Regions from separate parts of the Erwinia psychrophila genome, predicted to be linked through region 3. Evidence: predicted binding sites of a transcription regulator. Region 3 holds the regulator's gene; each other region holds the start of a gene.

Region 1 (8,077 bases), on a different contig from region 3:
AGCAGAACATTAAGCAGCGAAGTTTTACCCGCGCCGCTCTGTCCGACCAGCGCAACGCGCATGCCTGGCTTAAGCGTAAAGTCTAACGGCCCAGCCAGCACGGTTCCGCTTATGCTGGTGACAAAAAGCGCTTCGGCACAAATCGTCACGCCCTGAGCTGTATCAATCGTCTGTTCGCCAGCCTGCGGGGGGGGCTCCCCTGCGCCATTCAGAAATGCCTCCAGTGCGTCAGCGCCACCGACGGCCTGCGCTTTGGCGTGGTAAAACGCCCCCATATCACGCAGCGGCTGAAAGAACTCCGGTGCCAGGATCAGCGCGAGAAAACCGGCGAAAAGCGTCACGCCAGCGCCATAGTGGCCGAAATTAAGTTCCCCGAGATAGGAAAAACCGAAGTAAACCGCCACAACGGCGATGGAGAGCGAAGCAAAAAATTCCAGTACGGCCGAGGAAAGGAAGGCCAGACGCAGCACCTCCATCGTGCGGCTGCGAAAATCTTCAGACGCCTGGCGGATAGCTTCTGTCTCAGCGCCGGCGCGATGAAACAGCCGCAGCGTTTCCAGTCCGCGCAGGCGATCGAGAAAGTGACCACTCAGGCGGGCCAGCGCCTTAAAATTGCGCCGGTTGGCATCGGCAGCACCCATCCCTACCAGCGCCATAAACAGCGGGATTAGCGGGGCTGTCACCAGCAGGATCAGTGCTGCCGCCCAGTTGACGGGAAAAAGGGTCAGTAAAATCAGGCCCGGAATAAAGGCGGCCAGCATCATCTGTGGCTGATAGCGCGCGTAATAGTCCTGCATATCTTCAACCTGCTCAAGCAGCAGAGTTGCCCAGCTTCCCGCCGGTTTGCCCTGAATCCACGCCGGGCCGAGCGCATTTAGCCTGTCCAGTACCGTCCGGCGCAGCGCGAGGCGAATCGCCTTGCCATATTCAAAGCCGACCTTTTCGCGTAGCCAGGCAAGCAGAGCGCGTACCGCAAAACAGAGAAACAGCAGAATAAACGAGGGGAGCAGGGCTTCACGCGGCGTGTTGTTAACGATAAGCGCCTGTAACAGCGAAGCCAGCAGCCAGGCCTGGAGGAGAATCATCACGGCGCTCAGCATGCCCAGGCCCTGCGAGAGCCGGAGCCAGCGCTTACCCTGAATATTCTGGCTTTTCAGCCAGCGAAGTAACTGTTGTTGCCGTGTTTTGTCCATAGCCGCCATTACCCAGGGGAGATATGGCCTGGCCACAACATCCCTGCCTTCAGTGGGAGAATTTAGCGGGAATGTTACCCTGCGAAATGCAAAAAGGCGACCTGTGAAGGCCGCCTTTGGCGAGATTAACTCAATGTTTTAACAAGTTACTGAGAGTTTTTAACTAAACCATCCAGATAGCGTTCCGCATCCAGCGCGGCCATACAGCCCGTGCCGGCAGAAGTGATAGCCTGACGATAGATATGATCCATTACGTCACCAGCAGCAAACACGCCAGGTATGCTGGTCTGGGTGGCATTACCATGCAGGCCGGACTGCACCTTGATATAGCCATTCTCCAGCGCCAGCTGATCTTTGAAAATGGCGGTGTTCGGGCTGTGGCCAATCGCGACAAACAGACCGGCAACTTCCAGCTCTTTTGTCTGCTCGTTATCCAGCGCAGAGCGCAGGCGCAGGCAGCTTACGCCCATCTGGTCGCCCATTACTTCATCCAGCGTATGGTTAGTATGCAGCACGATATTTCCACTGCGCACTTTTTCCATCAGCCGATCGATCAGAATTTTTTCTGCACGGAAGCTGTCGCGACGGTGAATAAGATGAACTTCAGAGGCGATGTTGGCGAGATAAAGCGCTTCTTCCACCGCCGTATTGCCGCCGCCAATCACCGCCACTTTTTGATTGCGGTAGAAGAAACCGTCGCAGGTTGCACAGGCGGAAACGCCACGGCCCTTGAATGCCTCTTCGGATGGCAGCCCGAGGTAACGTGCGGAGGCGCCGGTTGCGATAATCAGCGCATCCGCCGTGTATTCACCGCTGTCGCCGGTCAGCCGGAACGGCCGGTTTTGCAGATCGACGGTATGGATGTGGTCAAAAATAATTTCCGTATTAAATTTCTCGGCATGCTCCTGCATACGATCCATCAGTCCGGGTCCGGTCAGATCGTGCGGGTCGCCCGGCCAGTTTTCCACGTCGGTGGTGGTGGTCAGCTGACCCCCTTTTTCAAGGCCGGTAATCAGAACCGGGTTCAGGTTAGCGCGTGCTGCATAGACAGCAGCGGTATAGCCTGCTGGACCTGAGCCCAGAATGAGTAATTTACTGTGTTTGACCGTGTCCATGACACCCTCGTTTTTACTGGCAACTTTTGTGTGATTGTAGGGAATTTGCTGACGCAAAAAAAGCGTTCTCCAATGTTGTTAACAATATCTTCAAGCGGTCTGACCAATTGATCACCCTCAACATGAGGTAAACCGGCTGCGCTAAAATGGGGCAAGGCTGCTGCCTGAGCGTGCAGATAAGGGAAAATAGTCATTTAAAAACAGTCACGCAGCGACACTTCTGGCATGTTGTACTGATTTTGATTGTTTTGCTTTGACAATCGGCTGGTCTTTTGCGAAAACAGTGTGGGAAGCAGAGCGTATTCAGGCGACCAGAGCAGGTTTTTTAACCGGCTTTGCGCATTCGTACGGATAAACTCGGTCTGTCATTGGTCATGACGCATGGTGTGGACAGACAACATGCGTCAGACGGATGGGCGTTTCAAACCGCAGCAGGCTTAAGACTTCACCTCAATCAGTCCTGTAACATTGAACCGGTTCAGGGTATGGCAGGTAAAGGGAAGGCATTAAGAGAGACAATAATAATGGTAGACAATAAGAAACGACCGGGTAAAGATCTCGACAGAATCGATCGCAACATCCTGAACGAACTGCAAAAGGATGGTCGCATTTCCAACGTTGAGCTTTCCAAACGGGTAGGGTTGTCGCCAACGCCCTGCCTGGAGCGCGTCCGCCGTCTTGAAAGACAGGGCTTTATCCTTGGCTATACCGCGCAGCTGAATCCGCACTATCTTGATGCTTCTCTGCTGGTATTCGTTGAGATTACTCTGAATCGCGGGGCGCCCGACGTCTTTGAGCAATTCAATGCCGCCGTGCAAAAACTTGAGGAAACTCAAGAGTGTCACCTTGTTTCGGGCGATTTTGACTATCTGCTGAAAACGCGCGTACCGGATATGTCCGCTTACCGTAAGCTGCTGGGTGAGACCCTGCTGCGCCTGCCGGGCGTGAACGATACGCGGACCTATGTGGTGATGGAAGAAGTGAAACAGAGCAACCGCCTGGTCATTAAAACGCGGTAACACAGGGCAGGTGCAAAACCTGATGGATTTGGGTACACTCCTGTGAATTCATACAGGTTCAGCGTCGGGCTTGCCCGGCGCTGTTGCCTTCATAGTTTACGGGCACCTGGAGAGAACTCTTGAGCCAGGAATACACAGAAGATAAAGAAGTTTCCCTGCAACCGCTGAGCAGTGGGCGTCGCCTGCTGGAAGCATTGCTGATTGTTGTTGCTCTGTTCGCCGTCTATCTGATGGTCGCTCTGATGAGCTTCAATCCTTCCGATCCCAGCTGGTCACAGACCGCCTGGCATGAGCCTATTCATAATCTCGGCGGCGGCGTGGGCGCCTGGCTGGCGGATACGCTGTTTTTCGTCTTCGGCGTGATGGCTTATGCGATCCCTCCGGTCATTCTGGGCCTGTGCTGGATCACGTTCCGCCAGCGTCACGAGCAGGACTACATCGACTATTTTGCCGTGTCGCTGCGGCTGATTGGCGTACTGGCGCTGGTAGTCACCACCTGTGGTCTTGCCGCGCTCAACGCGGATGATATCTGGTACTTTGCCTCCGGCGGCGTGATCGGCAGCTTGCTCAGCAACGCGATGGCGCCCTGGTTCAACGGCGCTGGCGGCACGCTGACGCTGCTCTGTATCTGGGCCGCCGGCCTGACCCTCTATACCGGCTGGTCCTGGCTGACGATCGCTGAGAAGATTGGCGCTGCTGTGATGGGCGTGCTGACCTTTGCCAGCAACCGCTCCCGTAATGAGGAGCGCTGGCAGGATGAGGAACCCACGTATGCCGAACCCCATCTGAAGCAGAGCGCCGAAGTTGGGGAAGAGGATGTGCTGCTGGCAGGCACAGACAAGCCCCACGAAGAAGAGTTCGATCCGCTGTTAAGCCAGCCCGCTTCTTACGTCACGCCTTCGCCTGCGGCCGAACCACGTCAGCAGCCTGCTGCTGCGCCTGAAGTGGCCGTTCAGGAAGTGCCCTTCGCAGCAGCGTCGCCTGCACCAGAATTTGTTTCTGCGGCACCCGCGGTTTCTGAACCTGCAGTAACGCAGGAGAAGCCTGAGCTTTACCACTTTGAGATGCCGCCAGAAACGCCTGTACCTGCTCAGCAGCCTGTTACAGAAGAGGCGATGCCGCGTTCTGTCAGCTGGCAGGAAAACACTACGTCGTCGCCATTTGGCACTGCCGCACCATCGTCACCTCAGCCAGCAGAAGCGGCGGGCGCGCTGACCGGCGGCGACGCAGCCAGGCTGGCAGCAGTCACGGCCACTACGGCAGCGCTGGCACCCGGCGTTACGCCGGAGAGCGCCAACCCGCAGGTGAAGCAGGGAATTGGCCCGGCGCTGCCGCGGCCTAACCCGGTTAAGCTTCCTACCCGCCGCGAACTGGCTTCTTACGGAATTAAATTGCCTTCGCAGCGTATGGCTGAAGAAAAAGCGAAAGAGGAAGAGCTTCGTCAGCAGGAACAGCCCTCTGACGATCGTGCTGCTACACGGCAGGATGAGGGAAGGGAAGCGCAGGACGAAGCCCATCTCCGCGAAGCCTTTATGGCTCAACAGCAGGCGCGCTATGGCGAAGAGTTTGCTGAAGAGGACGAAGAGGCGCTGCAGCAGGCCAGCCTGGCGCGGCAGTTTGCCGCGCAGCAAAGTCAGCGCTATGGTGAAGAGCCGGAACAGCCTGCCTCGCCATCGCTCACGCTGAATACAGCTGACGCATTTAATTTTTCACCTGTGGACGATCTGGTTGATGAAGGTCCGGGCGAACCACTGTTTACCCTTTCCGCCACGCCTGAACCTGAGCAACCTCCGGTTCAACCGCAGTGGCAGCAAAGCCAGCCCTCTCAGGATGTGGTTGCACCTCCGGTGACAGCGCCAGCCTGGCAGGAACACGCCAGCCAGCCACAGGCGAGCTTTGCGCCGTCCGGCGCGATACAGGAAGAAATGCCTCAGGGGCTGACAGAACCAGTTCCGGCGCCGCAGCAACCGTCCGGGCCTGCTGCTCAAACGCCCTGGCAGGCGGAGCCGGTTGCACCACCGGTGGCGGCCACACCACAGCAAGCTTCCCAGTATACAGCACCGGCACAACCTGCTCAGGCTACCGTTGCGCAGCCACCGCAGCCACCGCAGCCTGCCGCAGACAGCCTGTTCCATCCCTTCCTGGTTCGCCATGAGCAGCCGCTGGAGCGGCCGACTACGCCGCTGCCGACGCTGGATCTGCTCTCGGCGCCGCCGGAAGAGGCTGAACCGGTGGATATGTTTGCGCTTGAGCAGACGGCCCGCCTCGTTGAATCACGCCTGGCGGATTACCGCGTTAAGGCGGAAGTGGTGGGCATCTCGCCAGGCCCGGTGATTACCCGCTTTGAACTGGATCTGGCACCGGGTGTAAAAGCCGCACGTATTTCCAATCTTTCCCGCGATCTGGCGCGCTCCCTGTCAGCGGTAGCGGTGCGTATTGTGGAAGTGATCCCGGGTAAACCTTATGTGGGGCTGGAGCTGCCTAATAAACATCGCCAGACCGTTTATATGCGCGAAGTGCTGGAGTGCCCTCAGTTCCGTGACAATCCTTCTCCTCTCGCCGTGGTGTTAGGTAAGGATATTGCCGGACAGCCTGTGGTGGCCGATCTGGCGAAAATGCCACACCTGCTGGTTGCCGGTACCACCGGTTCCGGTAAGTCGGTCGGCGTCAACGCCATGATTATCAGCATGCTCTATAAAGCCACGCCGGAAGAAGTGCGCTTTATTATGATCGATCCAAAAATGCTGGAGCTGTCCGTCTATGAAGGTATCCCTCATCTGTTAACGGAAGTGGTTACTGATATGAAGGACGCGGCTAACGCTCTGCGCTGGAGCGTGGGCGAGATGGAGCGTCGTTACAAGCTGATGTCGGCACTGGGCGTTCGTAATCTCGCCGGTTATAACGAGAAAGTGGAGATGGCGGAAGCGATGGGGCGTCCTATTCCCGACCCGTTCTGGAAGCCAGGCGACAGCATGGAAACCTCGCCGCCGGTGCTTGAAAAACTGCCTTACATTGTGGTGCTGGTCGACGAATTTGCCGATCTGATGATGGCGGTGGGCAAAAAGGTGGAAGAGCTTATTGCGCGACTGGCGCAGAAGGCGCGTGCGGCAGGGATCCATCTGGTGCTGGCCACGCAGCGTCCATCGGTTGACGTTATCACCGGCCTGATTAAAGCCAACATCCCGACGCGTATAGCCTTTACCGTATCCAGCAAAATCGATTCGCGCACTATTCTCGACCAGGCCGGGGCGGAATCCTTATTAGGAATGGGGGACATGCTCTATATGCCGCCTAACTCCTCAATGCCGGTGCGTGTTCACGGTGCGTTTGTCCGCGATCAGGAAGTCCATGCGGTTGTTCAGGACTGGAAAGCGCGTGGCCGTCCTCAGTATATTGAGAGCATCACGGCGGGCGAAGAGAGCGAAAACGGCAGTCTGGGACTGGATGGTGATGAAGAGCTCGATCCGCTCTTCGACCAGGCGGTGTTATTTGTGGTTGAAAAACGACGGGCTTCGATTTCGGGCGTGCAGCGTCAGTTCCGCATAGGCTATAACCGCGCGGCGCGGATCATTGAGCAGATGGAGGCGCAAAGCATTGTCTCTCCGCCGGGTCATAACGGCAACCGCGAGGTGCTTTCACCGCCGCCCCATGAAATGTAGCGGCATAACCTGACAAAGTATTACCGTTACTGACGGGCCGGGGCGACCCGGCCCGTTGAGTTTTATAGGGTTTATCCCCATATCTCTTATCACTGGCCACATTATTCAGCCTAATCTTCTGTTGACAGGGGTGTCGCCTGGCTACAGTTATCCATGAATGCTTCCCCGCTTCCCGGGATAAAAAAGTTTCAATAAGGATGCCGTAATGAAAAAATTAATGATCTCCTGCTGTCTGCTTGCCGCTTTTACCTCTGCCGGTGCGCTGGCTGACGCCTCATCCGCTTTGCAGCAGCGTCTCGACAAAGTAAAAAGCTTTCATGCCACCTTTGACCAGAAGGTGACCGACGGCAGCGGGCAGTCCGTTCAGGAAGGCGAAGGCGAGCTCTGGGTTAAACGTCCAAATCTTTTCAACTGGCATATGACGGCCCCGGACGAAAGTATTCTGATTTCCGACGGCAAAACCCTCTGGTTCTACAATCCATTTGTCGAGCAGGTCAGCGCTACCTGGCTGAAAGATGCCACCAGCAACACGCCCTTTATGCTGATTGCCCGTAACCAGAGTAGTGACTGGCAGCAGTATAATATCAGCCAGCAGGGTGATAAATTCGAGCTGAGGCCTAAGTCTGCCGACGGCAACCTCAAGCAGTTCACGCTTAATGTTTCGGCCAGTGGCACCATCAACCAGTTCAGCGCCATTGAGCAGGACGGTCAACGCAGCAGCTATACGCTGAAAAACCAGCAGAATGGCACCATTGATGCCGCCAAATTCACATTCACGCCGCCGCAGGGCGTCACGCTGGACGATCAGCGTAAGTGAGGTTAGCGTGAGTAATCTGTCTCTGGATTTCTCCCACAACGAGTTTCAACCGCTGGCCGCCCGTATGCGGCCACGCACGCTGGCCGAATATATCGGCCAGCAGCATCTGCTGGCACCCGGTAAACCTTTGCCCCGCGCCATTGAGGCTGGCCATCTGCATTCCATGATCCTCTGGGGGCCGCCAGGCACCGGAAAGACCACGCTGGCAGAAATTATTGGCCACTACGGTAAGGCGGATGTTGAGCGCATTTCAGCGGTGACCTCCGGCGTAAAA
Region 2 (8,077 bases), on a different contig from region 3:
CCGGTCCTGACGCGTTCATCACTGAGCGCAGGATGCGCTTTTTTAACGTTGAGGCAGGCCCGGGTAAACATACGCTCGTCGGCATCGACCAGCATACGGGCCACCACCGGATTGCGGGTGGCTTCTGCGGCCACCTCCAGCATCAGGGCGTCATCCTCTTCAGGATGCAGCGTGCGCGAGGCCAGCAGTCGTGGCAGGTTGGCGGTGGACGCGGCCTCTTCCATGTGAACCAGGCGGGCATCAATAATGCGCCTGACGATCTCCTCGATAATCGCTTCTTTGTTGATAAAGTAGCGATAGATCTGGCCCACGCTCAGGCGAGCCTCTTCAGCCAGCCGCGCCATGCTGGCACCGTGAAAACCTTCCCGGCGAAAGCAGCGCCTGGCCGCGCGGATAATCTCATCCTGACGCTGTTGGTGCCTGGCATCCCGGGCTTCGTTAGACGTCATAATCCTCACCTTATTACGCGACATGCCGCGTACTCTTCGCGGGGTAAAAAACTGAGAGTGAACGTTCATTCTCAATGCGCGCAGTATAAAGCGGCGACGGAAAATGAAAAGCGTTTTTCGTGCGGCAGCGCAGATGCCGGCCTGAGCACGCATGGCCGCTGACCTGTCCGTAAATGCGTAAAAAGTCTTAAAGTGGATGTTGGTAAAGGAATTTTTTCGTTACAAAGTTGAATAATTGCCACTTATGTTCCAGGCTTAACGCCACATGGACAATCAATGAGGAATAAAAACATGAATAAAGTAACAGGATTTCTTGGTGCTGCGGTGGCGCTGGCCGTATTGTCTGGCTGTACTGCATACGATCGTGCTGAAAGCTACGTGACCAAACCCGTCGTGCAGGATGTGAAAAAAGGCATGACCCGTGAGCAGGTGCGTGAAATCGCCGGCCCGGCCTCCACCGAAGTAACCATGGTTCATGCCCGCGGCACCTGCCAGACCTACGTTCTGGGTGAGCGCGACGGCAAGGCTCAGACCTATTTCGTCAGCTACAGCGATACGGGTCGCGTGATGAACTACGGCTTCCAGAGCTGTAAAGACTACGATACCGATCCGCAGGCCGCTCAGTAATCTGCCAGCAGTAACGACGTTATTATCAGAACCCGTCAGCGCATGCGCCGGCGGGTTTTTTACTGTTTTTCCTTTTCATTCTCTTTTGTGTCGCCCATCCGGATAATCCCCACGCCTGATAATCACCATTCTGTTTCCCCGTAAGAGTAATTCCTTTATTAACGTCCCAGAGTAATCTTCCTTCAAGTCTTCACTATGCCTCACTGCCATGTTAACGGCTCCTGCGCTGTGGGATTTATAAAGTCGCAGCATTTATCACGTACCGTTTTACCTATTGAGAAGGAAGGTCGATACCTGTTATTGCAATAGTAAGAGAGTGAGACAGGTGACAGAATCGGGCGGGAAGTTTGATGCGATTTGCGGTGAGGAGGGGGTGATGGCCTTTTATGGTGAAAGGTGTGGCAGCTAAACCTGCTCTGCCACACCTTAATGGCTCAACCCGCAAGAAGGGTTATGCCGGGACGCTTAGCGCCTTCTGGCTGCGTGACCAGATCCGGTGCGCGCCCATGGCGGAAAGGAATTCGCTCATCAGCACGCCTTCCGCCTTGCTGTCTTCCACGATGCCTTCTTCACGATCGCTGTCGCCCAGGCCAAACTGCGGCTTAAAGCGTCGCGCATCGCCACTCAGACCAATCACCTTAAGGTGCTTGTAGGCTTCCAGCAGGAAGTAGCAGGCGTCGCCGTTCAGCAGCAGGGCATCTATATTGCCGTCCGGTACGATGACCGCATCGAAAGTCAGCGAAGGCAGCCCGCTGAAGGTGGCGTCAATGGGCAGATCCGAACCGTCATCCGCGCGGACCTGACCCATATGCTTCGCCAGCAGCTTGGCGTGCACGCCCTGCGCCTTAAGCTCTTGCAGGATAGCGAGGACATCCGCCGCCACAACCCCGTCACTGAGCAGCAGGGCGACCTGGCGTCCCTTGATGGAACCGCTTGGGATCGCGTACAGGCTCAGGCTGGCATCCTTTTTCAGGCCGTTTACATCCTTCGGCGGCGCGGTATGCATTTTCTCGTCCGACAGGGCGATGCCCAGATTTTCCGCCACGCCGTTGGCGAGCGATACGTCGATATGCACCAGATGATCCACCACGCGCTCGCGAATATAGGCGCGGGCCACTTTGCTCAGCTCAAAAGAGAAGGCGTCAATGATGTGCTGCTGCTCAACCGGCGTCTGGCTGTTCCAGAACAGGCGCGGCTGGGAATAATATTCGCCGAATGAAGGGCTGCGCTCGCGCACCTTATGCCCTTCAATACGCTCCTGATAGCTCTCAAATCCGCCGCGATGCGGGGAAGGAGGCGTTTCACGAGGCCAATTATCATTGATGGAATTCGGCTCATAGTTAGCCGGATTGGTGTCGATATCCATCCGGTGCATGCCCTGACGCTGGAAGTTATGGTAAGGGCAAACCGGGCGGTTAATCGGGATTTCATGGAAATTAGGCCCGCCAAGGCGGCTGATCTGCGTATCGGTATAGGAGAACAGGCGGCCCTGTAACAGCGGATCGTTGGTAAAATCCATTCCCGGCACGATATGGCCCGGATGGAAGGCTACCTGCTCGGTTTCGGCAAAGAAGTTATCCGGATTACGGTTCAGCACCATCTTACCAATCAGCTCAACCGGCACCAGCTCCTCAGGAATGAGTTTGGTGGCATCCAGCAGATCGAAATCAAATTTGAATTCGTCCTCTTCCGGGATCAGCTGTACACCCAGTTCATATTCCGGGAAATCCCCCGCTTCGATCGCTTCCCACAGGTCACGACGGTGAAAATCGGGATCGCGTCCCGTCAGCTTTTGCGACTCATCCCAGAGCAGGGAAGCTTTGCCTGCAACCGGCTTCCAGTGGAAGCGGACGAAGGTGGCTTTACCTTCAGCATTGATAAAGCGGAAGGTGTGGATGCCGAAACCTTCCATGGTGCGATAGCTGCGCGGAATGCCGCGATCGGACATGGCCCATATCACGTTATGCAGCGTTTCCGGCTGGAGCGAGACGTAATCCCAGAAGGTGTCGTGGGCGCTCTGGCCCTGAGGGATTTCGTTGTGTGGCTCAGGCTTAACGGCATGCACGAAGTCCGGGAACTTGTGGGCATCCTGAATAAAGAAGACCGGCGTATTATTTCCGACAAGGTCAAACACGCCTTCATCGGTATAAAACTTGGTGGCGAAGCCACGAATGTCACGAACCGTGTCCGCCGAGCCTGCGCCGCCCTGGACGGTGGAGAAGCGCACAAAAACCGGCGTCTGCTGCTCAGGGCTGCGCAGAAAATCCGCTTTAGTGAGGTGGCTCATATCGCGATAGGGCTGGAAATAGCCATGGGCTGCCGATCCGCGGGCGTGCACAATGCGTTCCGGAATACGCTCGTGGTCAAAGTGGGTGATTTTCTCACGCAGGATAAAATCTTCCAGCAGCGTCGGGCCGCGGGTGCCGGCTTTCAGTGAGTTCTGGTCATCGGCAATGCGTGTCCCCTGATTGGTCGTCAGTGGGAAATTCTCACCGCCCTTGCGGAAGGTGTCGAGCGCATCAAGTTTGGCGTTGTGCGTTTGCGGAGATTTCAGGCTACCGGGTGCGGTAGGCTCTTTTCCGGGCGGCGTGGGTTCAGAGGAAGGTTTGTGTGAGCCATCTGCCGGCGCGAGCGAATCGAGTCCGGGCTTGGCCGATTCCGGTCCGGTGGAGGGGGCGTTATGGCTCAGTTCCTTATTGTCAGTTTCTTTCGACATCTTCACTTGCTCCTGATAGTCGTTCTACGATTGCAATAACTATAGAACAGTCAGGCCAGTACGCCTGAAAAGTGCAGGGGTAAGTGCAGGTTGAGGTTAAAATTAAGAGGATTCATGACGGGAGGGGCAAAAAAGAGGCCGGCAGATGCCGGCCCCGGAAGTGCGGTTAGCGGTGAGCAAGCTCAACGTCGTGTTCAGCATCAGCGTTCAGCAACGCTTTATCGGTCTGCTTCAGCCACTGGCTGGTCAGCGTACCGGCCGTCATTGATCCGTTCACGTTCAGCGCCGTACGGCCCATGTCGATCAGCGGCTCAATGGAGATCAGCAGCGCCACCAGCGTGACGGGCAGGCCCATGGTGGGCAGCACAATCAGCGCCGCGAAGGTCGCCCCGCCGCCCACGCCAGCCACGCCGGCGGAACTGAGGGTGACAATGCCCACCAGCGTAGCGATCCAGAGCGGATCGAAGGGGTTGATGCCGACGGTCGGAGCAACCATCACCGCCAGCATCGCCGGATAGAGTCCTGCACAGCCGTTCTGGCCGATAGTGGCGCCAAACGAGGCGGAGAAGCTGGCGATAGACTCCGGCACGCCCAGTCGGCGCGTCTGTGCTTCCACGTTAAGCGGAATGGTGGCGGCGCTTGAACGGCTGGTAAAGGCGAAGGTGATCACCGGCCAGACTTTGCGGAAAAAGCGCTTCGGATTGACGCCATTCACCGACAGCAGCAGGGCATGTACGGCAAACATCATCGCCAGACCGAGGTAGGAGGCGACCACAAAACCGCCCAGCTTGACGATGTCGGCCACGTTGGAGCTGGCGACAACTTTGGTCATCAGCGCCATCACGCCGAACGGCGTCAGCTTCATGATCAGACGAACCAGCTTCATCACCCACGACTGCAGGACATCGATAGCCGCCAGCACGCGCTCACCTTTCGGCTTGTCATCACGCAGCAGATGCAGCGCCGCCACGCCCAGGAAGGCGGCGAAAATCACCACGCTGATAATTGAGGTCGGGCTGGCACCTGCCAGTTCCGCAAACGGGTTTTTAGGAATAAATGAGAGCAGCAGCTGCGGCGTGGAGAGGTCGGCAACCTTACCGGCATAATTGGTCTGCAACGCGGCCAGCCGCGCCGTTTCCTGCGCGCCCTGTACCAGACCGTTGGCATTAAGGTCGAACAGCCAGGTCACAAAGACGCCGACCAGCGCGGAGATCGCGGTGGTGAACAGCAGCACGCCAATCGTCATCACGCTGATTTTGCCCAGTGCGGACGCGTTATGCAGACGGCCCACGGCACTCAGGATCGAGACAAAGACCAGCGGCATGACAATCATCTGCAGCAGCTGTACGTAGCCATTACCGACAATATTAAACCAGCTTATCGACTCTTTCAGAACCGGGCTGTCAGAACCATAAATAGTATGCAGCACCAGGCCAAACAGTACGCCAATAACCAGGCCTACCAGAACTTTTTTGGACAGGCTCCAGCCTGCGCTGCCGCTTTTCGCGAGAATAACTAACAGCGCCACAAAGGCGGCGAGGTTAGCAAGTAGTGGAAGATTCATCCCCATGTCTCCAGTCAGAACAGCGATTTTGCCTTCGCCGTATCGCTTCATCTAGTTTTATCGCGCAGCAAATGCGCGCAGTGCCAGCATGGTAGCAGTTCATTTCTGCGCGGCTATATACTCAAATGGAATGGGTTATAACTAAATGCTGTTTTCCGCTGGCTTAGTGAGCGGATTGCGCAGGAATGAGGCGATCAAGCCCGTTTTGGACCCAGATCACCATATCCGCAGGCCAGCCTGAGGCGCCAAAAGGCGTCATTTCAGGCTGAAACCACAGGGCGCAACCGATCAGTATCAGGCACAGGGTACGCTCAAGCTGATTCCCATTCTGGCTTCTGAGTATGGGAAAGCGGAACCGCCAGCGGCAGGGCCAGAGCAGCGGAACGCCCGCAGGCGTGAGCATATCGGCCACGATATGGCTAAGGTAGCCCAGTACCATGCCCTGTAAGGCATCGGCGGGGATAAACGCGCCCTGAGGGACCTTGAGCTGGAACAGCGCAATACCACCCAGCACCGCCAGCAGACTGTGGGTAAATCCGCGGTGTCCAAAAGCGCGGGCGATGGGCTGCGAGAGCCAGCGGAACCGCTGACCGAGAAACGATTTGGGATGATCGATATCGGGCAGCAGGCAGGTCAGCAGCGTCGCCGGAACAACGTGCCACCAGTCGCCGTTAGCCAGTTCGGGGGTCAGTTCCGCCCGTTTGGCAAAAATAGCGCTGGCGATGGCGAAAAGAAGATGGCCTTCGGCCGTCATGGGAAATACCTGGCTGCATTGCTGTCAATCCATCCAGTATAGGGGATATATACAGTAGAATAAATATGTGACGCTGTAACCAAAGATAAATATTTTAACAAACTGATAAAAAGTTCGTTTTAACCCTGCCAGTTTCGTTTTTAACAGTCAGCAAACCATTGCGGCACTGCGCTGCTGATTGATTCCGGTCCCTGCCGGCAGCCCTTTCTGCGGCCGGCAGGCCCGTTACCTATTTTCCGTGCAGATGGGCCGTGCTCAGCGCCTCCAGAGAGGAGAGCTGGACGTCGGCCAGCGCCCAGCGTGCATCATCTGCAAAATCGGGTGCGGGAATAACCACAGAGCGCATGCGGGCGGCTTTGGTGGCAATCATACCGTTAACCGAATCCTCCAGCGCAACGCAGTTAAGCGGATCGACGCCGAGCTGTGCCGCCGCGTCAAGATAGACCTGCGGATGCGGCTTGCTGTAGGGCAGTGATTCGGCAGAGACGACGGCGTCAAAATAGTCACGAAGGTTAAACATCTCCAGCACGTGCTCCAGCATATGCAGCGGAGAAGCAGAGGCCAGCCCGATTTTTAAGCCTTCCGCCTTGCAGAGTTTCAGCGCTGACTCCACGCCGGGCAGCAGCGGGCGGGTTTCCTGCACCAGATTCAGCGCCCGGGTAATGATGCGCTGCGTCACTTCCTGCTGACTGGGGCCGTTCCAGGGCAGCGTTTCATACCACATCCGTACGACCTGATCGATGCGCAGTCCCAGCGTGTCTGGCAGTTCGCCACGACGGGAAAGATCCACTTCCAGAGTGGAAAAAATGTCCATCTCAGCGCGATCCCACAGCGGCTCTGAGTCAATCAGCAGGCCATCCATATCAAAAATCGCAGCAAGCACAGGACGGGAATAGGACATTTTACGGCTCCGTTAAACAGTTTGTGAACACCTTAGCATGAAGTGCTGGCAGGCAACATCCGCGGACTCCCTCTCTGCCTGCAAGGCTCGCTTCCTGCTGAGACAGAAGGAAGCCTGCTGTAGCCGATGCATAACAGCATCACTTTTTTCAGGCACATTTTACCGGCTGAGGGTAAACTTAGAGCCTTACATCAAAAGGACAGGAGAAAGCATGACATATCAACAGGCTGGCAGAGTTGCGATAGTGAAGCGCATCGCTGGCTGGATTATTTTTATTCCGGCACTGATTTCCACGCTTATTTCACTGATGCTTTTTCTGGAAAAAAGCCGGGAGCAGCGGGAAGGGATCAACGCTGTAATGCAGGATTTTTCACACGTTATGATCGATATGATCCGCTTCAATACTTCCTTTCTTAATGGCTTCTGGAGTCGCTCTCCGGTGCCGGACTTCAATCATTCCAGTAATCTCAGCTTCTGGCTGATCTACATACTGATTTTCGTCGGACTGGCGCTTCAGGCTTCGGGAGCCAGAATGTGGCGACAGTCGAGGCATCTGAAAGAAGGGATCGAGGATCAGCTTATTCTGGAGAATGCCCGAGGCGCTGAAGGCCGCAGCCGTCAGCAGCTGGAAGAGAAGCTTGTCGTGCCGCGCCACACGATTTTTTTGCAGATTTTTCCCCTCTATGTACTGCCAGTACTTATCGCTGCGGGCGGCTACTTCATCCTTAAACTGCTCGGCTTTATCTACTGATAAGCGGCGATGCTCTCCCGCCTCAGGCCGGGCGGGCGTGCTGTTTTCCCAGCTCATCTTCATCAAGCAGCGCGCCAACCGCCTGCTGCGCCTCGCCGAGCCAGTGACCGCCAAATACGTTCGCCCGGTTGAGCAGATAGTAGAGCTGATAAACGGACTGACGCTGCCGGAAGTCCTGGGGAAGAGGCCAGACCGACTGATAGCCTTCAAGGATTTGCCGGGGCAGCGTGGGATACCAGGCAAGCATCGCCAGGTCGCATTCCCGATCGCCCCAGTAGCAGGCCGGATCGAAAATCCATGGGCCAGTGTCACTGC
Region 3 (8,077 bases):
CCCGTATCGGTATTTTTATACCGTCCTTCGGTGAAGTCTGACTTGTCGTAGTTATAAACCGAAGCGCTGTAGTTATACAGGTAGGTCTTCTGGAGTTTAGGCGTCACGCCGAACGAGACCGGATGGCCCGCGATGATAAACTCGTGAGCAACGGCGATGCCGTAATCATACACAATCGCACCACGCCCGAGCGCGGCGGAGGTCAGGTTATCCTGGTCGCCCGGCTGAGGAACTCTCAAACCATCAGCCACGCTTTGCAGGTAGTCAATGTCACCCTGGCTTACCGCGGTAGTGACGTGCGCCGTCCCATAGGCTTTGGTGACAAAAGCAAAAGGCAGAACGCTATTGGGAATGGTGACGGCTACCGCCGCTCCGGCTGTACCATAAGCTTCGCCATTTTTAATGCCGCGCAGCTGATCGGCGAGATCGCCTGCGGCGGCCCGTGCCCGTGGAATATCGGCGAAGGTAATGCCGTTACGGGCAATATCCTGGTAACGATCGACGCTGTCGGTCAGATCGTCCACCTTATCAATCAGTTTGTTCTTATCAGAGAGCTGCGCACCCGCCGCTGGGAGAATAATGCTGACATCATCTTCAGGCTGCGCTTTGGTCATCAGCGCCGGGTTAGCCAGCACCGCACTACCATAGGAGGAAGAGGCGACGCCGGTTCCCCCCATCGCATCATTACGCGCATCGTAATAATTGCCTGCCGCAAGGGCGCTTAAAGGAGCCAGAAACAGGACGGGAAAAACCGCTGTCCGGGAAAACCTGTTCAACTTGATGATTTTAGAAGCCATATTACTTTAACCCACCCAGAAAAGGAGAAGCGCTCGACGTAAGCGTGCGAAGTCCAACTACGAGCATAATGAACATAAAGGCAGCAATTCATTGCCCTGAAGTCAGTCATAAAGCGCGGGCTTATCAGCGCATTGGCGAGTTATTTATCTGTTATCAGGCTAATCGATAAGCCTGATAACTCAGTATTTTGCGGGAAATATCCTGCAATGCCCTGTTTCAAGGTAGTCAGAAACGTCCCAGGCTGCAAATCACATTAGAACCCTTTCACCTGAAATGCGTGGACCTGTCAGAATCAGAGCCTTTGGTGAGTTTTTTTTAAGTTTAAGGCCTGAGTCAAATACCACTCATTACCAGAGCATTTTTGTTACATCAGGAGCGCGTTTTGTATGACGAGGGACGGCGGCAGGAGATTCGGCGTTTTGGCACGGGCGTGATAATATAACAACTGAAACCAGCCTGAGGGGGAATTATGACCATTCACAGTCCTGAAAAAATTCTGTCGCAGGCGGAAAGCCTCTGCCAGCAGCGCAACGTCAGGCTGACGCCTCAGCGAATGGAAGTGCTGCGCCTGATGAGTCAGCATCATGGCGCTATCAGCGCCTATGACCTGCTCGATCTGCTGCGGGCCAGCGAGCCGCAGGCCAAACCGCCTACCGTCTATCGCGCGCTGGACTTCCTGCTTGAGCAGGGATTTGTGCATCGCGTTGAATCAACCAACAGCTACGTGGTTTGCCATCATTTCGAGGAACCGTCGCACTCCTCGGCCATGCTGATTTGCGATCGCTGTGGCTCCGTCGCCGAGCAACATGCGGATGGCGTGGAAAGCATCTTAAAAACGCTGGCCCTGCCCTCTGGCTTTGTGCTGGCGCACAGCATTATTGAAGCTCATGGGTTATGCCGCGGCTGCGTTGAGGTGGAAGCCTGTACTCATCAGGAAGCGTGCCAGCACGATCATACGGTAACGACAGCTAAAAAGCGTGGTCGTCAGGATCAAGCGAAGCTGAAGCCTTAGTAAGATAGCGCTCTGTTGAGTGAATAGGGTGCTGTCGAATGGGGGTACGTCATGGGAAAAGAATTAAGCGGCACGGTCCGTGTGCCTGGGTAGGAGCATCATCCTGAAAGTCTTATCGTGCTGAGTGTGTGGCGTATCAGAAACGATGGTTATTGGTGGTTTCCCAGTCGCTGACTTCTTTCTCAGCCTGGTCTTTAGCATACCCGTAGCGTTCCTGAATTTTACCTACGAGCTGATCGCGTTTGCCTTCCACAACGGTCATATCGTCGTCGGTCAGCTTGCCCCACTGCTCTTTCATTTTACCTTTAAACTGCTTCCAGTTACCGCCGGCTTCGTCGTTATTCATCTTTTCTCTCCTCAACCTCTGGGGTAAACAGCATTAGTCTTTTCGTCCCGACAATGGGTTAACAGCAAAATAAAAAGCTGCTTAATTGCCTGACGTAAGGATAATTGTAGTAGAAGATGAAGATTTTGCACGTTACGACAAATCCGAGCTCAACCCGGCGCTAAAGAAAGTCGCTATTGCACTGACCTGAACGGTCAGTGCGGAGGCTTGCGCAGTAAGAGAGTTTGGGACGTTAAGCGAACCACGTGCCATGACGCCAGTGCCGTCGCCACACCCACCACAGCGTAATGCCGCGCAACAGCAGAAACACCGTTATTGCCAGCCACAGACCATGGTTACCCAGCACCGGCACCGTAAATAAGGTCAGGCCATAACCCAGCGCGGCGACGGCCATGCCATTACGCATTTCGGCTGCGCGCGTGGCGCCAATAAACATCCCGTCCAGCAAATAGCACCACACGCCGCAAACCGGCAGGACAATCTGCCAGAAAAGATAGCTATCCGCCCGCTGGCGAAGCTCAGGTAGTGAGGTCAGCAGCGCCACAATATCCGGGCCCGTCACCGCGTAGATCAGTGAAAATAACAGAGCCACCAGTCCCGCCTGCCGGCAGGCAGCATGCCAGACACGCAGTAATTTATGGCTGTCCCGGGCGCCATACGCCTCACCTGACGTCGCCTCAACGGCATAGGCGAAGCCATCAAGCGCATAGGCGGTGAAGGTCAGAAACATCAGCAGCACCGCATTGACCGCCACAATATCGCTCCCTAAGCGTGCGCCGGACAGCGTCAGTGAGACAAAGCAAAGCTGTAACAGCAGCGAGCGCAGCATAATGTCGCGGTTGAGCCTGAGCAGACGGCCAATATCACCCCGCCATGACTTTATCAGTAAAGCGAACTGTATCCCCCGCAGCTTCATTACCTTCTGCACCATCAGCAGCCCGATTGCCAGCGTACAATATTCAGCAATTACGGTTGCCGCAGCGGCGCCCTCCACGCCCCAGCCGAGCCCCACGACAAACCAGAGGTCGAGCACAATATTCACCACGTTGCCCACCACCAGCAGGATAACGGGCGCCCGGGCATACTGAACCCCAAGCAGCCAGCCGAGCAGGACAAGGTTTCCCAGCATGGCGGGCGCACTGAGCCAGCGAATATTCATAAACAGAGCGGCCTGATGCAGCACCGCCGGATCGCCGCCAACCAGGCCCAGCGCCAGCTGCGTAAGGGGTGACTGACAGAGGATAAAGCCGACACCGGCGACAGCGGCAATCATGAGCGGCTGCATTAACGCCTTCGCAAGCGCGGGTTTATCCCCCGCGCCAAACGCCTGCGCGGTCAGTCCCGTGGTGCTCATCCGCAGAAACAGCAGCAGCATAAAGAGAAAGCTGGTCACGGTGGTTCCGACGGCCACGCCGCCTAAATAGACCGGACTGTCCAGATGACCGATAACGGCGGTATCCACCAGGCCCAGCAGCGGCACGGTGATATTAGAGAGGATCATGGGCAGCGCGAGGCGCCAGAGGTGCTTATCGGAGGAGGTGAAGAATCGCATCAGCATAAACTCAGCGATGGCCGGAGAGAAATCCGCTGCGACCGGGGAAGCCGCAGCGGCAGGAGCGCAGCACGGGCTTGCCGTGCTTCAGGGCATCTGTGCTTAGAGCCAGTTACCGTTGCGGATCACGCCGACGGCCAGCCCTTCAATCGAAAGCGTATGCTCGCGCAGATCGATGACGATCGGCTTGAACTCGCTGTTTTCCGGCAGCAGATGAACCACGTTGCCCTGCTTCTTCAGGCGCTTAACGGTAACCTCATCATCAATACGGGCGACCACGACCTGACCGTTACGCACATCCTGGGTTTTATGCACCGCCAGCAGGTCGCCGTCCATAATGCCGATATCCTTCATCGACATGCCGCTGACGCGCAGCAGGAAGTCGGCGCCAGGCTTAAACAGGTCGGGATCGACCTGATAGTGGCCTTCAATATGCTGCTCGGCCAGCAGTGGCTCGCCGGCGGCCACGCGGCCAATCAGCGGCAGTCCGGTCTCTTCTTCCATCATCAGACGGATGCCGCGCGAGGCGCCCGAGACAATCTCAATCACGCCTTTACGCGCCAGCGCTTTAAGATGCTCTTCTGCGGCGTTCGGGGAGCGGAAACCCAGCTGCGTGGCGATTTCCGCCCGCGTCGGCGGCATGCCGGTCTGGTTAATATGGTCGCGAATCAGGTCGTAAACCTGCTGCTGCCTTGCCGTTAGTGCTTTCATCCCGCCCCCTGGTTGTTTATACAGTCGACTGTGAGTATATACAGGTATTTGCAGGATGAAAACCTAAAGATCAAGAATTAACCGCAGATGACGCAATTCTGGAAAGGCTATCGCAAAAGCGGCAGCAAAAGCATCAGCCAGACCGCGATGGCGAGCAGGATTGCCAGCAGCACCGCCGCCGATCCCATGTCTTTAGCCCGCCCCGCCAGCGGATGAATTTCGCTGCCGATCCGGTCAACCACCGCCTCAATGGCGCTGTTGAGGATCTCCACGATAATCACCAGCACCACAGAGCCAATCAGAAGAACACGCGTAACCGGGTCAACGTCCAGCCAGCAGGCCAGAATGATAGCGACGAGGACGGCGACCGCTTCCTGGCGGAAAGCCGCTTCATGCTGCCAGGCGGCCCGCAATCCCTGCCAGGAATACCCTGCCGCTTTGATGATCCGGGTCAAACCGGTGACGTTATTTGCCATAATGAGGGAACCCTTTGTGATGTTTAACGTCAATGTCTGGGTGGCGCACTTTTTGCAACATCACAGATCTCACTGGCGCTTTCTGGTATGCTTGCGGCGCTTTGCTAACAAGAGGCTTCATGTTGTCTATGTCAGGTTGGCGTAACTTATATTATAAATTATTGAATTTACCAGTTAAATTCTTTGTGAAAAGTAAAGCGATCCCCGCTGAGCCGGTCGCTGAACTGGGGCTGGATACATCGCGCCCTATTATGTATGTGCTCCCTTACGATTCAAAGGCCGATTTGCTGGCGCTGCGTGAACAGTGCCGCAAACAGGATCTGCCCGATCCTTTAGATCCGCTGGAGATTGACGGTGCCATGCTGCCGCGCCACGTTTTTATTCATGACGGGCCGCGCGTCTTCCCCTATTTCGTGCCAAATCTGGAGTCGGTGAAACTGTTTCACGAATACCTCGATCTGCACCGCAGCAATCCGCTGCTGGACGTGCAGATGGTGCCGGTCGCCGTGATGTTTGGTCGCGCGCCGGGTCGCGAAGTGCAGGGCGAAAGCCAGCCGCATCTCCGCATGCTGAATGGAATTCAGAAATTTTTCGCCGTGTTGTGGCTTGGGCGCGACAGCTTTGTGCGCTTCTCGCCGATGGTTTCGCTGCGTCGTATGGCGACCGAACACGGCACGGACAAATCGATCGCCCAGAAGCTGGCCCGCGTGGCCAGAATGCACTTCGCCCGCCAGCGATTGGCCGCGATTGGCCCGCGCCTGCCGGTTCGCCAGGATCTGTTTAACCGGCTATTGCAGTCGAAGGCCATCGCAAAAGCGGTGGAGGATGAGGCGCGCAGTAAAAAAATCTCCCATGAAAAGGCCCAGCAGAACGCCATTGAGCTGATGGAAGAGGTGGCGGCGGATTTCTCCTATGAGGCGATTCGTCTTACCGATCGCATCATGGGCTGGACGTGGAGCAAACTCTATCAGGGAATTAACGTCAACGGCGGCGAACGCGTGCGTCAGCTGGCGCAGGACGGCCATGAAATCGTCTATGTGCCCTGCCACCGCAGCCATATGGACTACCTGCTGCTCTCTTACGTGCTTTACCATCAGGGACTGGTGCCGCCCCATATCGCCGCCGGCATTAACCTGAATTTCTGGCCCGCCGGGCCGATTTTCCGCCGGTTAGGCGCGTTCTTTATCCGCCGCACTTTTAAGGGCAACAAGCTCTACTCCACCGTTTTCCGCGAATACCTTGGCGAACTCTTTACCCGCGGTTATTCCGTCGAATACTTCGTTGAGGGAGGCCGCTCGCGTACGGGCCGCCTGCTCGATCCGAAGACCGGCACGCTGTCGATGACGATTCAGGCGATGCTGCGCGGCGGTAACCGCCCTATCACGCTGGTGCCTATCTATATTGGCTATGAGCACGTGATGGAAGTGGGGACCTACGCCAAAGAGCTGCGCGGCGCGACCAAGGAGAAAGAAAGCTTCCTTCAGATGGTGAGAGGCCTGCGCAAGCTGCGCAACCTCGGTCAGGGCTATGTGAATTTTGGCGAACCGCTGCCGCTGGTGACTTATCTGAATAAGCGCGTGCCCGAATGGCGTGAGGCGATCGATCCGATTGAAGCGCACCGTCCTGCCTGGCTGACGCCGGCGGTAAATGATATCGCCCAGCAGGTTATGGTGCGTATCAATAATGCCGGCGCCGCTAACGCCATGAACCTGTGCGTGACCGCCCTGCTGGCTTCCCGGCAGCGTTCGCTGACGCGCGAACAGCTCACCGAACAGCTTGACTGCTATGTGCAGCTGCTACGCAACGTCCCCTACTCGCCGGATGCTACCGTGCCGGATATGACGCCGGAAGCGCTGCTGGATCATGCCCTCAGCATGAACAAATTTGAGATTGAGCAGGACAGCATTGGCGAAATTATCATTCTGCCGCGCGAGCAGGCGGTACTGATGACCTACTATCGCAATAACGTTCACCACATGCTGGTTATGCCTTCTCTGATTGCCGTGTTCCTGATGCAGCACCGTCAGCTGACGCGCGCCGAGCTGTTGCGCCAGCTCGGCGTCATCTATCCGATGCTGAAGCGTGAACTGTTCCTGCACTGGAATAAAGAGGATCTGCCGCAGGTACTGGATGCGCTGGTCACTGAAATGGCGCGCCAGGGCCTGCTGACGGTTGAAGAAGACCGGCTACGCCTCAGCCCTGCCCGCACCCGGACGCTACAGCTGCTTGCTGCCGGCGTGCGGGAGACGCTTCAGCGCTACGCCATCGCCTTCTCTATCCTCAGCGCTAACCCGTCGATTAACCGCGGCACGCTGGAAAAAGAGAGCCGTACGATGGCCCAGCGCCTCTCCGTGCTGCACGGTATCAATGCGCCAGAGTTCTTCGACAAGGCGGTCTTCTCTTCGCTGGTGCTGACGCTGCGCGACGAAGGGTATATCAGCGATACCGGCGATGCGCAGGTTGAGCAGACCCATAAGGTGTATCAGATGCTGGCCGATCTGATCACGCAGGATGTCAGGATGACTATCGAGAACGCCTCGCTTCCGGCATAAGCCCGCCATAAAAAAGGGTCGGTGACAGAAATGTCACCGACCCTTTTTTTTGCCCGGCGGCTGTCAGAACCCGTTAACGACGGGCGGCAAACTGAAGGCTATACCGATAAACAGCACCAGCCCCACATAGTTATTGTTCAGAAAGGCCCGGAAGCACAAATCCCGGTCACGCCCTGAGATCAGCTTTTGCTGATACACGAACAGCGCGCCGGCCAGCAGGACCGAGCAGTAAAACAGCCCGCCCAGCTGCAACCGCCAGCCGATCAGCGTCATCAGACCCAGGGTGGCGAGCTGGAGCAGGCCGATAATAAGCTTATCGCAGCGCCCGAACAGGATCGCGGTGGACTTCACCCCGATTTTTAAATCATCGTCACGATCGACCATCGCGTACTCGGTATCGAAGGCGACCGTCCAGCACATGTAGGCGAAAAACAGCAGCCAGCAGTTCAGCGGCAGGGTTCCGCTGACGGCCGCCCAGCCCATTGGGATCCCCCAGCCGAACGCCGCGCCCAGCACCACCTGAGGGAGATGGGTATAGCGTTTCATAAAGGGGTACATCCACGCCAGCGCCAGCCCGCCTAACGACAGCCAGATAGTCATGGCGTTCATCGTCAGCACCAGGCAAAACGA
Region 4 (8,077 bases), on a different contig from region 3:
GACAATGACGTTACCTAAATCAAAGATATACAGCATGGTCATCTCCTTTTGTGCCGGTGAGCTATTCACTCTAGCGGTAAATGTGGAGGCTGAACAGGAGGAAGGGTTTTCATCAGGCATAAAAAAACGCCCTCCGGAACCCGGAGAGCGTTTTTTACATCCTGCAGAGGCGATTACGACTCTTTAGGACCGCGGCTAGCGCGTTTACGATCGTTTTCCGTCAGGTGACGTTTACGAATACGGACGGACAGCGGCGTCACTTCTACCAGTTCATCATCATCGATGAACTCGATAGCCTGCTCCAGGGTCATTTTAATGGCTGGAACCAGGGTGGTCGCTTCGTCAGTACCGGAAGCACGCATGTTGGTCAGCTTCTTACCGGTCAGGCAGTTCACGGTCAGGTCGTTAGAACGTGAGTGAATACCAATGATCTGGCCTTCATATACTTCCGCACCGTGACCCAGGAACAGCTTACCGCGATCCTGCAGGCTGTACAGGGCGAAAGCAACCGCTTTACCCTGGCCGTTAGAGATCAGCACGCCGTTCTGACGCTGGCCAACTTCGCCCTGACGGATATCGTCATAATGGCTGAAGGTAGAGTAGAGCAGGCCAGTACCGGAAGTCATGGTCATGAATTCGTTACGGAAGCCAATCAGGCCACGGCTAGGGATCACGTAGTCGAGACGTACGCGGCCTTTGCCATCCGGATCCATGTTTTTCATGTCGGCTTTACGCTCGCCCATCGCCTGCATCACGGAACCCTGGTGCTGCTCTTCGATATCCAGCGTCACGTTTTCGAATGGCTCCTGCTTACGGCCTTCGAATTCGCGGAAGATAACTTTCGGACGGGATACGGCCAGTTCGAAACCTTCACGACGCATGTTTTCAATCAGAACGGACAGGTGAAGTTCACCACGACCTGATACGCGGAACGCGTCAGCATCGGATGTTTCTTCCACACGCAGCGCCACGTTGTGCACCAGCTCTTTGTTCAGACGGTCAAGGATCTGACGAGACGTCACATACTTACCTTCTTTGCCGCAGAACGGAGAGGTGTTGACGTTGAAGAACATGGTAACGGTAGGCTCATCAACGCTCAGGGCTGGCAGCGCCATAACATTCTGTGGATCACAGATTGTATCGGAGATGTTCAGCTCGCCCAGACCGGTGATAGCAATGATATCGCCTGCTTCCGCTTCGGTCGCGTCGATACGCTCCAGACCCAGGTGGGTCAGCACTTTGCCGACTTTACCGTTACGGGTTTTGCCTTCGCTATCAATGATAGTAACTTGCTGGTTTGGCTTAACTTTACCGCGTTTGATGCGGCCGATGCCGATAACACCCACGTAGTTGTTATAGTCCAGCTGAGAAATCTGCATCTGGAACGGCGCGTCCATTTCCACCTGCGGTGGGGAAACGTGCTCCACGATCGCTTCGTACAGCGGGGTCATGTCATCTGCCATTTCGGCATGATCAAGACCGGCGATGCCGTTCAGCGCGGATGCATAGATAACCGGGAAGTCGAGCTGTTCGTCAGTCGCGTCCAGGTTAACGAACAGGTCAAACACCTGATCCACAACCCAGTCTGGACGGGCGCCAGGACGGTCAACTTTGTTGATGACCACGATCGGCTTCAGACCATTAGCAAACGCTTTTTTGGTCACGAAGCGGGTTTGCGGCATAGGGCCATCCGTTGCATCCACAACCAGCAGCACCGAGTCGACCATCGACATCACACGCTCTACCTCACCGCCGAAGTCGGCGTGTCCTGGGGTATCCACGATGTTGATGCGGTAGTCGTTCCATTTAATGGCGGTGTTTTTTGCGAGGATGGTAATCCCACGCTCTTTCTCCAAATCGTTGGAGTCCATTACGCGCTCAGTTGCTTCAGTACGGGCATCAAAAGTACCGGACTGCTGTAGCAATTTATCAACCAGGGTAGTTTTACCGTGGTCAACGTGGGCAATAATGGCGATGTTACGCAAATTTTCGATCACAGCTTTGCCTCAGGCATTAGAAATAGCGCGCTATTGTACACGGATTAATCGAAGGACTGAACAGGATCACAAATTTCAATTAAAGATAACTGTCAGGATTGCTTTCAGAGCCATTTACAGTGCAAGAATTGCACTCCATCGAAAAAATGCACCAAATTAGTGCCCATCGGGCACCTGGAGGCACCATAATGGTGCGCGACTTCCATTGTGGTGCAGCTCGCGTTTCACGAGAGCGCGTATCATAGCGCTTTTCGGGCCAAATGAAAAAGTTGGCATAGATTTCGCTTTATATCACTTAAGCGATAAACGCCATTTCCACGACGGTTGATAGCTTGTCAGAGATCTTTATTATCGGATGACTAAGCCAGATAAGCAAAGTACACCGTGAAGATCTCTAACCACGACGACAATGACAAAATCCAGGAGAGTTAAGTATGTCCGCTGAACACGTTCTGTCGATGATGAACGAGCATGAAGTCAAGTTTGTTGATCTGCGCTTCACCGATACCAAAGGCAAAGAACAGCACGTCACCATTCCTGCTCACCAGGTTAACGCTGACTTTTTCGAAGAAGGCAAAATGTTTGACGGCTCCTCTATCGGCGGCTGGAAAGGCATTAACGAATCAGACATGGTTCTGATGCCGGACGCAACGACCGCCGTCCTCGATCCGTTTTTTGAAGATTCTACCCTGATCATCCGTTGTGACATTCTCGAGCCTGGCACCATGCAGGGCTATGACCGCGACCCGCGCTCTATCGCGAAACGCGCTGAAGACTTCCTGCGTTCTTCCGGTATCGCTGACACCGTGCTGTTTGGACCGGAACCTGAATTCTTCCTGTTTGATGACGTTCGCTTTGGCGCCACCACTTCCGGCTCTCATGTTGCGATCGACGATATCGAAGCCGCATGGAACACCGGTAAAGAGTACGAAGGCGGCAACAAAGGTCACCGTCCAGGTCTGAAAGGCGGCTACTTCCCGGTACCACCGGTCGACTCTTCACAGGACATCCGTTCTGCAATGTGTCTGACCATGGAACAGATGGGGCTGGTTGTTGAAGCTCACCACCACGAAGTGGCAACCGCAGGTCAGAACGAAGTGGCGACCCGCTTCAATACCATGACGAAGAAAGCGGACGAAATTCAGATCTACAAATATGTCGTGCACAACGTCGCCCATGCCTATGGCAAAACGGCGACCTTTATGCCAAAACCGATTTTTGGTGATAACGGTTCCGGTATGCACTGCCATATGTCTCTTTCTAAAGATGGCAATAACCTGTTCGCGGGCGACAAATACGGCGGCCTGTCTGAAATGGCGCTGTTCTACATCGGCGGTGTGATCAAACACGCTAAAGCGATCAACGCCCTGGCTAACCCGACCACCAACTCCTACAAGCGTCTGGTCCCTGGCTATGAAGCGCCAGTGATGCTGGCTTACTCCGCCCGTAACCGCTCTGCGTCAATCCGTATCCCGGTTGTGGCCAGCCCGAAAGCGCGCCGTATTGAAGCCCGCTTCCCGGATCCTGCCGCTAACCCTTATCTGGCTTTCTCAGCCCTGCTGATGGCTGGCCTGGACGGCATCATCAACAAAATCCATCCTGGCGATGCGATGGACAAAAACCTGTACGACCTGCCGCCGGAAGAAGAAGCTGAGATCCCAAAAGTTGCGGGTTCACTGGAAGAAGCGCTGAACGCCCTGAACGAAGACCGCGAGTTCCTGACGCGCGGCGGTGTGTTCACTGATGACACCATCGATGCCTACATCGAACTGCGTAAAGCTGAAATGGACCGCGTGCGCATGACGCCACACCCGGTCGAGTTCGAACTGTACTACAGCGTTTAATCAGGTAGTCCCCGGCAGGTTTATGCCGCAGCAAAATGGCCGAAGGTACTCCCGCCCTGGCGGAAGAGGCCTTAAGGCAGAAGTAAAAGTCGGGCCAAAGCCTGCTGCCGCGTAAAACCGCCTGGATTTTGTTGCCGTGGAAACGTACAGCCCATCTCCGGATGGGCTTTTTTCTCCACGCCCTCATCGTTCAGGAAGACGATCCCCGGATCTCGCCTCATAATGCACTAAAAGAGTGCAGGAGAACGCTGTATGGCAACAGGCACGCCGCCCGATGCTGGGCAGATTCTCAATTCCCTGCTTAACAGCATTTTGCTGGTTGATAGTGCGTTGGTGATTCACTACGCCAACCCTGCGGCACAGCAATTACTGGCACAGAGCTCTCGCAAGCTGTTTGGCACACCGCTGCCGGAACTGGTGGGATATTTCTCGTTAAATATCGACGTCATGCATGAGAGCCTGAATGCAGGTCAGGGATTTACAGACAGTGAAGTGACTCTTGTGGTGGACAGCCGCGCGCATATTATGTCGCTGACGGCACAGCGTCTTCCCGAAGGGTTAATCCTGCTCGAAATGGCACCGATGGATAATCAACGCCGTCTCAGTCAGGAACAGATTCAGCATGCCCAGCAGGTTGCCGCACGGGATTTAGTCCGTGGGCTGGCCCATGAAATTAAAAATCCGCTGGGTGGATTACGGGGCGCCGCGCAGCTGCTGGAAAAAGCGCTGCCCGATCCCGCGTTAACAGAATATACCCGCGTGATTATTGAGCAGGCAGACCGGCTGCGCAATCTGGTCGATCGCCTGCTTGGCCCTCAGCAGCCGGGCATGCACGTCACGCAAAGTATTCATCAGGTGGCCGAGCGGGTGGTTAACCTCGTGTCGATGGAGCTGCCTGATAATGTCACGCTGGTCAGAGATTACGATCCCAGCCTGCCAGAACTTCCGCACGATCCGGATCAAATTGAACAGGTATTGCTGAATGTCGTACGTAACGCGCTCCAGGCGTTGGGGGAAGAAGGCGGGACAATTACGCTGCGTACCCGCACGGCGTTCCAGCTGACGCTGCACGGCGTACGCTACCGCCTGGTCGCGCGTATTGATATTGAAGATGATGGCCCCGGTATCCCGGCCCAGCTTCAGGATACGCTCTTTTATCCGATGGTCAGCGGACGTGAAGGCGGGACGGGTTTAGGGTTGTCGATAGCCCGTAGTCTTATCGATCAACATTCGGGAAAAATAGAGTTCAACAGTTGGCCCGGACATACTGAATTTTCGGTTTACCTGCCTATTCGCCAGTGAGGTTTCTATGCAACGAGGGATAGTTTGGATCGTCGATGACGACAGCTCCATCCGCTGGGTGCTTGAACGCGCCCTCACTGGAGCCGGTTTAAGCTGTGCCACTTTTAACAGCGGTAATGAGGTGCTGACCGCCCTTGCTACCAAGACGCCGGACGTTTTACTTTCAGATATTCGCATGCCCGGTATGGATGGCCTGGCCCTGCTGAAGCAGATAAAACAGCGGCATCCGATGCTCCCGGTCATCATAATGACCGCCCATTCGGATCTGGATGCCGCCGTCAGCGCCTATCAGCAAGGGGCATTCGACTATCTGCCAAAGCCGTTTGATATTGATGAAGCGGTTGCGCTGGTTGAGCGTGCCATCAGCCACTATCAGGAGCAGCAGCAGCCGCGCAATCAGCCGGTCAGCGGTCCTACCACCGATATCATCGGCGAAGCGCCAGCCATGCAGGATGTCTTCCGCATTATTGGCCGCCTTTCACGCTCTTCTATTAGCGTGCTGATCAACGGCGAGTCCGGTACGGGTAAGGAGCTGGTGGCTCATGCGCTGCACCGGCACAGCCCGCGTGCAAAAGCGCCCTTTATCGCCCTGAATATGGCCGCGATCCCAAAAGACCTGATTGAGTCCGAACTGTTCGGCCATGAAAAAGGGGCGTTTACCGGCGCCAACCAGATTCGCCAGGGGCGTTTTGAGCAGGCCGACGGCGGCACGCTGTTCCTGGATGAAATCGGCGATATGCCGCTGGATGTCCAGACTCGTCTGCTGCGTGTGCTGGCCGATGGGCAGTTTTATCGCGTCGGAGGCTATGCGCCGGTCAAGGTGGACGTCCGCATCATCGCGGCCACCCACCAGAACCTGGAGCTGCGCGTTCAGGAGGGCAAGTTCCGGGAAGATCTATTTCACCGCCTGAACGTGATCCGCGTCCATCTGCCGCCGCTGCGGGAGCGCCGTGAGGATATCCCTCGTCTTGCGCGCTATTTTTTACAGGTTGCGGCGCGGGAGCTGGGCGTGGAGGCGAAAATACTTCATCCGGAAACCGAAACGGCGCTGACCCGGCTGCACTGGTCCGGTAACGTGCGCCAGCTGGAAAATACCTGCCGCTGGCTGACGGTAATGGCGGCCGGACAGGAAGTGCTGATCCAGGATCTTCCTCCCGAACTCTTTGAAACGTCGACGCCCGACAACCCGGTACAGTCGCTGCCTGACAGCTGGGCGACGCTGCTGGCGCAGTGGGCAGATCGCGCGCTTCGTTCCGGTCATCAAAATTTGCTGTCGGAAGCGCAGCCGGAGATGGAGCGTACGCTGCTGACTACCGCCCTGCGTCATACGCAGGGGCACAAGCAGGAAGCGGCCAGGCTGCTGGGCTGGGGGCGAAATACCCTGACCCGTAAGCTGAAAGAGCTGGGAATGGAGTAGCGGAGGCAAAGCCGCGCGGCCTTATCTTTCCCCTGGCCGCGCGTAAAGATAAAGCCGGACACCGAACGATCCCGACAGTTGAGATGGCGTGTCGGTGTCCGGGCTTTACCTTTCTTCAGATGACCCGTGAAAATTGCTGCATACGGGCTTTCTGGCGCATGTAAACATCAAAGCACATGCAGATATTGCGGATCAGCAAACGTCCCTTAGGCGTGACCTGAAGGCCCTTCCCATGCCGTTCCACCAACCCATCCTCAATAAACGGCGTTAGCAGCGCCAGATCTTCAGAGAAATAGTCGGTAAAAGCCTGGCCGCGCGCGTCGAAATCGTCAAAATTGAGCGCAAAATGGCAAATCAGCGTTTTGATCACATCCCGCCGCAGGCAGTCATCTTCTGAAAGGACCACGCCCCGCCACAGCGCCGTTTGTTGCTCACCGACGCTGGCATAGTACGCCTTCAGCTCTTTTTGATTCTGGGCGTAAGTGTCGCCGATCATACTAATGGCAGAAACCCCCATTCCCAGCAGATCGCTGTCGCCCTGCGTGGTATATCCCTGGAAATTACGGTGCAGTTTTCCTTCCCGCTGCGCCACCGCCAGCTCATCATCGGGCCGGGCAAAGTGGTCCATACCGATAAACTGATAGCCTTCGGCGGTCAGCATGGCGATCGACTGCTGAAGTATGTCGAGCTTTTGTTGGGCATCCGGCAGATCGGCTTCCTTGATTTTACGCTGGGCGGCAAACAGGTTCGGCATATGGGCATAGTTGAATACGCTCAGCCTGTCCGGATTCAGCCCGGCAACTTTTTTCAGCGTGAAGGCGAAGCTTTCCGGCGTCTGCATCGGCAGACCATAAATTAAGTCCAGGTTTGTCGAGGTAAAGCCAAGCCTGCGCGCGCGCTCCACCAGCGCCACAATCATCTCTTCATCCTGTACGCGATTGACCTTCTCCTGCACCGCCTTATTGAAATCCTGAACGCCCATGCTCAGCCGGTTAAAGCCGGCGGCACGAAGATGATCCAGCACATCAAGCTCGATTTCACGCGGATCGACCTCAATAGAAAGTTCAGCGCGCTCGTCGAAGCGAAACTGTGACTTAAGCAGCCCAATCAGGCGGGTGATTTGCGCCTTGCTGAGATAGGTCGGCGTACCGCCTCCCCAGTGCATCTGCGTGACGGTGCGATCGACAAACAGCGGCGCGCGGGCGAGGATTTCTTTCTCCAGCACATCCAGATAGGCATCAGCTTTATGCTGCTGGCGGGTGACCACTTTATTACAGCCGCAGAAATAGCAGAGACGATGGCAGAAAGGGATATGAATATAGAGCGAAAGCGGACGACCGGGATAGCGCTGCGACGCCTGCATAAATGCGGCTTCATCATAATCCTGATGAAACTCCAGCGCGGTGGGATAAGACGTGTAACGTGGCCCAGAAATATTGTACTTCTGGATCAGGCCCTGATCCCATTCAATCATCTGTGTCACGATAGTCACTCCTTCGCAGGCGTCTGCGTCTGGT

What was found. The regulator LexA, encoded in region 3, represses DNA repair genes until DNA is damaged. The targets are predictions, from matches to a motif close to TNCTGTATGTACATACAGNA.
Region 1: the regulator LexA is predicted to act here: its motif matches at 3,366-3,385, upstream of AAH446_RS04580 (DNA translocase FtsK 4TM domain-containing protein).
Region 2: the regulator LexA is predicted to act here: its motif matches at 6,130-6,149, upstream of AAH446_RS02930 (metal-dependent hydrolase).
Region 4: the regulator LexA is predicted to act here: its motif matches at 3,974-3,993, upstream of glnL (nitrogen regulation protein NR(II)).

What each region holds. Positions count from the first base shown of each region.
Region 1 covers NZ_JBCHVB010000001.1:992,842-1,000,918, reverse strand. Annotated here, with positions in the region: gene cydD (heme ABC transporter permease/ATP-binding protein CydD) at 1-1,193, opposite strand, end outside; gene trxB (thioredoxin-disulfide reductase) at 1,340-2,308, opposite strand; gene lrp (leucine-responsive transcriptional regulator Lrp) at 2,833-3,327, shown strand; gene AAH446_RS04580 (DNA translocase FtsK 4TM domain-containing protein) at 3,447-6,986, shown strand; gene lolA (outer membrane lipoprotein periplasmic chaperone LolA) at 7,192-7,803, shown strand; gene AAH446_RS04570 (replication-associated recombination protein A) at 7,811-8,077, shown strand, end outside.
Region 2 covers NZ_JBCHVB010000001.1:645,294-653,370, reverse strand. Annotated here, with positions in the region: gene AAH446_RS02950 (TetR/AcrR family transcriptional regulator) at 1-449, opposite strand, end outside; gene osmE (osmotically-inducible lipoprotein OsmE) at 741-1,076, shown strand; gene katE (catalase HPII) at 1,528-3,792, opposite strand; gene AAH446_RS02935 (L-cystine transporter) at 3,959-5,356, opposite strand; gene AAH446_RS02930 (metal-dependent hydrolase) at 5,520-6,110, opposite strand; gene hxpB (hexitol phosphatase HxpB) at 6,340-7,011, opposite strand; gene AAH446_RS02920 (YniB family protein) at 7,223-7,762, shown strand; gene AAH446_RS02915 (fructosamine kinase family protein) at 7,785-8,077, opposite strand, start outside.
Region 3 covers NZ_JBCHVB010000010.1:73,842-81,918, forward strand. Annotated here, with positions in the region: gene AAH446_RS18695 (conjugal transfer protein TraF) at 1-797, opposite strand, end outside; gene zur (zinc uptake transcriptional repressor Zur) at 1,268-1,810, shown strand; gene AAH446_RS18705 (CsbD family protein) at 1,947-2,156, opposite strand; gene dinF (MATE family efflux transporter DinF) at 2,389-3,708, opposite strand; gene lexA (transcriptional repressor LexA) at 3,811-4,419, opposite strand; gene AAH446_RS18720 (diacylglycerol kinase) at 4,527-4,895, opposite strand; gene plsB (glycerol-3-phosphate 1-O-acyltransferase PlsB) at 5,024-7,447, shown strand; gene ubiA (4-hydroxybenzoate octaprenyltransferase) at 7,511-8,077, opposite strand, start outside.
Region 4 covers NZ_JBCHVB010000009.1:9,019-17,095, reverse strand. Annotated here, with positions in the region: gene yihX (glucose-1-phosphatase) at 1-36, opposite strand, end outside; gene typA (ribosome-dependent GTPase TypA) at 174-1,997, opposite strand; gene glnA (glutamate--ammonia ligase) at 2,432-3,841, shown strand; gene glnL (nitrogen regulation protein NR(II)) at 4,094-5,143, shown strand; gene glnG (nitrogen regulation protein NR(I)) at 5,151-6,560, shown strand; gene hemN (oxygen-independent coproporphyrinogen III oxidase) at 6,676-8,034, opposite strand.